Regions from separate parts of the Fluviibacter sp. genome, predicted to be linked through region 2. Evidence: predicted binding sites of a transcription regulator. Region 2 holds the regulator's gene; the other holds the start of a gene.
The links. The regulator HrcA, encoded in region 2, represses chaperone genes, less so after heat shock. The targets are predictions, from matches to a motif close to TNTTAGCACTCNNNGNCNNNGAGTGCTAANA.

Region 1: a site for HrcA is predicted at 2,120-2,150, ahead of groES (co-chaperone GroES). Genes of this name have one in related genera too.

What each region holds. Positions count from the first base shown of each region.
Region 1 covers NZ_JBIJFP010000035.1:80,746-84,164, reverse strand. Annotated here, with positions in the region: gene groL (chaperonin GroEL) at 47-1,696, opposite strand; gene groES (co-chaperone GroES) at 1,751-2,041, opposite strand; gene AC3GOJ_RS10225 (hypothetical protein) at 2,260-3,381, opposite strand.
Region 2 covers NZ_JBIJFP010000017.1:13,692-17,110, reverse strand. Annotated here, with positions in the region: gene recN (DNA repair protein RecN) at 1-234, opposite strand, end outside; gene AC3GOJ_RS08355 (NAD(+)/NADH kinase) at 238-1,191, opposite strand; gene hrcA (heat-inducible transcriptional repressor HrcA) at 1,294-2,391, shown strand; gene hemH (ferrochelatase) at 2,432-3,419, shown strand, end outside.

The DNA.
Region 1 (3,419 bases), on a different contig from region 2:
AGGTGCTGAGCCACAGCGCGTGCTGTGGCTCAGACAGCCGGATGAGTTACATCATGCCGCCCATGCCACCCATACCGCCCATGCCACCCATATCACCCATGCCACCGGCCGGTTTGTCGTCCGGCAGTTCGGCCACCAGGCAATCGGTAGTCAGGATCAGAGAGGCTACCGAAGCAGCATTCTGCAGGGCAGAACGCGTCACCTTAGCCGGATCCAGTACGCCTTGTTCAACCAGATCACCGTAGGTGCCGTTAGCCGCGTTGTAACCGAAGTTACCCTTGCCTTCCAGAACCTTGTTGATCACGACCGATGGCTCGTCGCCAGCGTTCATCACAATCTGACGCAGTGGTTCTTCCACAGCGCGCAGAACGATCTTGATACCGGCGTCCTGATCGTGGTTCTCACCCTTCAGGCCTTCGATGCCAGCACGGGCACGCAGCAGCGCAACGCCACCGCCAGGCACCACACCTTCTTCAACGGCAGCACGGGTTGCGTGCAGCGCATCTTCAACGCGGGCCTTCTTCTCTTTCATTTCAACTTCGGTGGCAGCACCCACCTTGATCACGGCAACACCGCCGGCCAGCTTGGCCACGCGCTCTTGCAGCTTCTCTTTGTCGTAATCCGAAGTCGCTTCGTCGATCTGCTTGCGGATCGTGCCAACGCGGGCCTGGATGTTGTCTTCCGAACCAGCGCCATCGATGATCGTGGTGTTTTCTTTACCCACTTCAATACGCTTGGCCTGGCCCAGATCTTCCAGAGTCGCCTTCTCGAGGCTCAGACCCACTTCTTCAGCGATCACCGTACCGCCCGTCAGAATGGCGATATCTTCCAGCATGGCCTTACGACGATCACCAAAGCCGGGTGCCTTAACAGCAACGGTCTTCAGAATGCCGCGCAGGTTGTTCACCACCAGCGTTGCTAGTGCTTCACCGTCCACGTCTTCAGCAATAATCAGCAGCGGACGACCGGCCTTAGCCACTTGCTCCAGTACCGGCAGCAGATCGCGGATGTTCGAAATCTTCTTGTCGAACAGCAGCACAAACGGGTTATCCAGGGCAGCGATTTGCTTTTCCGGGTTGTTGATGAAGTAAGGCGACAGGTAGCCGCGGTCGAACTGCATACCTTCAACCACGTCAAGCTCGTTGGCCAGCGACTTACCGTCTTCAACGGTAATCACGCCTTCTTTGCCCACCTTGTCCATCGCTTCAGCGATGATGGCGCCAACATCGGCATCCGAGTTGGCCGAAATCGAACCAACCTGGGCGATTTCTTTGTTGGTGGTGGTTGGCTTCGAGAGCTTCTTGATCTCTTCAACCACAGCAGCCACGGCCTTGTCGATACCGCGCTTCAGGTCGGCCGGGTTGTAACCAGCGGCCACATATTTGAAGCCTTCGCGCACAACGGCTTGAGCCAGCACAGTTGCGGTGGTCGTACCGTCACCAGCGTTGTCGTTGGTCTTCGAAGCCACTTCCTTAACCAGCTGGGCGCCCATGTTTTCGAACTTGTCTTTCAGTTCGATTTCCTTGGCAACCGACACACCATCCTTGGTCACAGTCGGGGCGCCGAACGAACGATCCAGAACTACGTTACGGCCCTTAGGACCCAGGGTGACCTTAACGGCATTGGCCAGCACGTTAACGCCATTAACAATCTTGGCACGAGCGTCATCACCAAAAATAACTTGCTTTGCAGGCATGTGTTTCTCCTAAAATTTATTCAGATCAATGGGTTGGGAGGTTTTCAAAAAGCCTTAGGCCTCAACCACACCCATGATGTCGTCTTCGCGCAGAACCAGCAGTTCTTCGCCATCCACCTTCACTTGCTGGCCGCCGTACTTACCGAACAGCACGCGCTCACCGACCTTAACGCTCATCGGACGAACCTTGCCGTCTTCGAGGATCTTGCCAGCGCCCACGGCTATCACTTCGCCTTGATCGGGCTTCTCGGTAGCGGCATCAGGAATCACGATGCCCGAGGCGGTTTTACGTTCTTCTTCCAGACGCTTGACGATCACGCGGTCATGCAAAGGACGAATTTTCATAGTCTTAACTCCAGTGAGGACAATTTAACTTTGAGTCTGTATTAAATGCGGACGGCAAAACGAGATTCAAGCCAGGCTTGTTAGCACTCGATGCCGTTGAGTGCTAATACTAGGGGCGACCCTCAAAAAATTCAAGCCCCCAAGATCAAAACATCTCAGGGGCTTGCAAACTACAACGCCAGAAACCAGAGGCGCGTAGAGGAGGAAACCTCAATGAATCAAGGCACGGTCGCCAGATATGGTGTCACCGGGCCGCCATAAACCCCCAGCACATTCTTACGATAGACCGTATTGGCCGATGTCACCGTGGCACCCGGATAAGCCAGCATGGTCCAGCTGGGCATTGCAAAGCTGCCATCGCTATTGCGCTTGATCTGCACCAGGGCGGCGCCTTCAGGCGCACCAGTCGACGACCAGTCGGTGGCCAGATAATACCCCCCGGCATCGTCGGTGGTTATGCCCTCGAAGTGCGTGACGCGGCTATTGGTCGGATCATTGTTGTAGTACACCGACATGAAATTACTGAACTGCTGGGTCACCGGGTTCCAATCGACGATATAGCCGGTACTAATGCCTTTGGTATCCACCTTGCTATAACCACCAACGATCGTGTAGTTCTGGCGCTCCGCGTTGTACCAGATACCATAAGCCGTCATACTGACCGCTCCACTAACCAGCGATTTCGGAATTTCGTAATAGGTGTACGTGTTGGGGTCATCCGGCGTACTGCCCATCGCCATGATGAAGGCGTGGCCGACGGCATCGGTTTTTGCGTAATTGCCCACGACCACCCCGTTCATATTGCTATGAGCGATCGTGTACTTCAACTCCGCCGGAATACTCAGGAGTGAAGACGGATTAATTTTGGTATACGTGCCATTACCGGCCACATCCCCACGATAGAGGAGACCGTAAGGGTAACTGTCTGTCGCAATATTGTAGTTGCCCACAACCACCACATTCCCCGGGCTCGAGCCATTGTTCGGGCCATAGAAATTCAACCCTGAAGGAGCCTCACACGGGTTGGTCGTAGTCACGATACATTTGCCGGTCGGGCCAATCCGGTTCCACTGGCTCGCGCTCGTCATCTGAATCGGGCCTCGATACAGCAGCGCATAGTTGGTGCCGTTATCCTGATTGATCCCCGTCAAATAGACATCCGGCGACCCGGTGACGCCACGAATACCGGTAATTTCGGTAGAACCCGAAGCGATTGACGGCTCTTGCGAATATTGGATCTGGGCGGTTTGCGAATCCGAAGAGCCGCCGCCACAACCCACCAGCGCCAATGCCACACCGAGGCTACTCATGCCAGAAACCAGCCAATTATTACGCTTCATCGTCTCACCCTCATTTAAACATCATTGGCTAAAGGATA
Region 2 (3,419 bases):
GTTTACAAAGGCCGGATCCGTGGAAGCATCAAACTCAGCCGTTACTTCAGCGCGCGCGGCCCCCGACCGAATGAGTCCGGCTTCAGCACGCTCGCCCAGCACAAAAGCCAGGGCGTCAATCAGTAAGGATTTACCCGCACCCGTTTCTCCGGTGAGTGCACCGAAGCCCGGCTGAAAATCCAGCGCCAGTTCCCGAACCAGAACAAAATCACGAATGACCAGCCGACACAGCATCGGTTAATCCTTGGCGCCGGGGTTGACCACCAGGCCGGGGCGAATACTCGGCCCCTCACTCCAGTGCAGTTTCTGGCGCAGCATCGCAAAATAACTATATGACGGCGGATGTAATAACCGAATCCGGTGCGGCGATTTCACCAGACGCACCCCATCCCCCGGCATCAGATCCACGGTTTCCTGGCCATCAAAGTGAGCGCGGGCATTGGCGCCGTGAACAAGACGCACTTCGATACGTGCCGAATCCGGCAGTGTAATCGGGCGGTTAGACAAGGCATGCGGGCACAGCGGCACCAGCGCAATCCCGCCCAGCTTGGGGTGCAGAATCGGCCCATTGGCCGACAGGGCATAAGCCGTCGAACCTGTTGGCGTACAGATAATCAAACCATCCGCACGGGCGCTGTAGATAAATTCGTCATCGACGCGCAACTCGAACTCGATCATCCGACCCGTAGCGCCCTTATCGATAACCACATCATTAAAGGCCAAATTAGCGAGCGGCTTCCACTGAGCAGACGCACCACCAAACACCACTTCAGTATCCAGCAGCAGGCGCTCTTCCAGCGTGAACTTGCCCTGTATAAGCAGCGTCATGGCGTCGATCATGCCGGAGCGGGCAATATCGGTCATAAAGCCCAATCGACCCTGGTTAATCCCGACCAACGGCATGTCATAGCGGGCCAGCTGGCGGGCTGCATGTAGCAGTGTACCGTCACCACCCACTACAATGGCCAGATCCGCAGCGCCGCCAATCCGGGCAAAGTCCGCGCACTCACAGGCCCTCAGGGTTGCTGAGCCCAACACCCGTTCGGTTTCAATAGCGGTCTCGGTTTCCACCAGCACGGCAATCCCGTGCGACTGGAAAAACTGGCACAACGCCACAATCGAATCGGCAACCTCAAGGCTGTCCTGGCGACCGATCAGGGCGACCGTTTTTAACGGCAAAGGGTACGACATCCATCCGACTCCGCAAATTCGGCCAATGGATCCACAAGCCATTGCACCAAAGCATTCACAAGAACTCGATTAAACCACAGAATAATTTTGTAGAATTCATCTATGAGCTCTAAGCATGCATCATCCATTCTCTCTTCCGGCAAGGTGACCACGTCATCATCAGCTGCGCTGGATGATCGTGCCTGCATCCTGCTCAAAACTCTCGTAGAAAGTTATATCGCTGAAGGCGCCCCGGTAGGTTCGCGGGTGCTATCACGTGCTTCGGGCCTGGATCTGTCGGCTGCCACCGTACGCAACGTGATGGCCGACCTCGAAGATTTGGGCTTTATCGCCAGCCCGCACACCTCGGCCGGACGCATTCCTACCCCGCGCGGCTACCGTTTTTTTGTCGATTCTCTGCTCACCATGCAACCACTGGAGCAGATAGACCACGCACGCATTCTGGCGGAACTGGCCGGCGCCAGTGCCCAACCGGGCAAAATCATCAATCATGCATCACGCCTACTCTCTGACCTGACCCACTTTGCCGGCATCGTCATCGCCCCCCGCCACACCAGCAAGCGAATTCGCCAGATCGAATTTATCGCGCTCTCAGAGCAACGCGTCCTGCTCGTTCTCGTCACCAACGACGGTAATGTACAAAACCGGATTCTAACCACCGACCGCGCTTACAGCGCCACCGAGCTCACCGAAGCCGCCAATACCCTGAACCAGAACTTTGTGGGCCTCGAACTCGAACAGATGCGTCACCGGGTCCACGACGAACTCACCCGTATCCGTACTGACATGCAGGCACTCATGACGGCGGCACTAACCGCCAGCAGCGAAGCCCTAATGCCCCACGAATCTGAAACTGTCATCTCCGGCGAAAAAAACCTGCTCGACGTCGACGATCTGAGCTCCAATATGCGCCGTCTGCGCGAACTGTTTGATCTATTCGAGCAACGCACCTCCCTCGTGCGCCTGCTTGATTTATCGCACCAGGCAGAAGGTGTCCGCCTTTATATTGGGCAGGAATCCGGTATCGCCACGCTGGATGAATGCAGCGTGGTCACCGCCCCGTATCAGGTAGAAGGCCAGGTCGTCGGCTCCGTGGGTGTGATCGGCCCGACCCGCATGGCTTATGATCGCGTTATTCCCATTGTCGACATCACTGCCCGACTCCTTTCTAGTGCGCTGACCGAACAGGCTCAGAGCTAATTGCTGTTCGTACCATCTCACCCCACTGCTGGTTCCACCAATGAACAAAACCCCACCTGCCTGGCGTCACGGTACGCCCGCCAAAACTGCTGTCGTCCTGGTCAACCTGGGTACACCCGATGCCCCCACCCCGGCCGCCGTTAAACGCTATCTGGCCGAATTTCTGGGTGATCCACGCGTCGTCGAAATCCCCCGGCCAATCTGGCTAGCCATCCTGCACGGCATCATTCTGCAAGTCCGACCCAAAAAATCGGCCGCCAAATACGCCACCATCTGGACAGACCAGGGCTCACCGCTCATGGTGCATACCGAGGCTCAGACCCGCCTGCTGGCCGAAACCCTGCAACAAAGGGGTTACGAAAATCTGACCGTCACCTGGGCCATGCGCTATGCCGGCAACGGCCCACGCAGCATTCCGGCCGTGCTAGAGCAACTACGCGCCGACAACGCCACACGAATCCTGCTGGTGCCCATGTACCCGCAATTCTCGGCCAGCACCACCGCCACGGCCATTGACCAGGCCCTCAACTGGGTCACCGGTCTGCGCAACCAGCCCGAACTGCGCTATATCCGCAATTTCGCCGATGATTGCCGCTATATCAGCGCCATTGCTGCTCAAATCAAAGCACATTGGCAGAATAACCCGCCGCCCGCACTGCCGGACAACAGCTACCGCCTCGTCATGAGCTTTCACGGTCTGCCAGAGCGCAACCTCAAACTCGGCGACCCCTACTTCTGCGAATGCCATAAAACAGCCCGCTTGGTAGCAGAAGCCCTCAACCTGCCCGCAGACAGCGTGATTGCTACCTTCCAATCCCGATTCGGCAAAGCCAAGTGGGTAGAACCGTACACTGAGCCTACGCTCATTGCATTGGCCCAGCAGGGCGTTAAACGCGTTGATGTACTCTGCCCCGGCTTTACCGCCGACTGCCTGGAAACGCTGGAAGAAATTAATCTGGAAGTCCGTTCGGCCTTCCTCACCGCCGGTGGTGAGCACTTCCACTACCTGCCCTGCCTGAACGAAGACC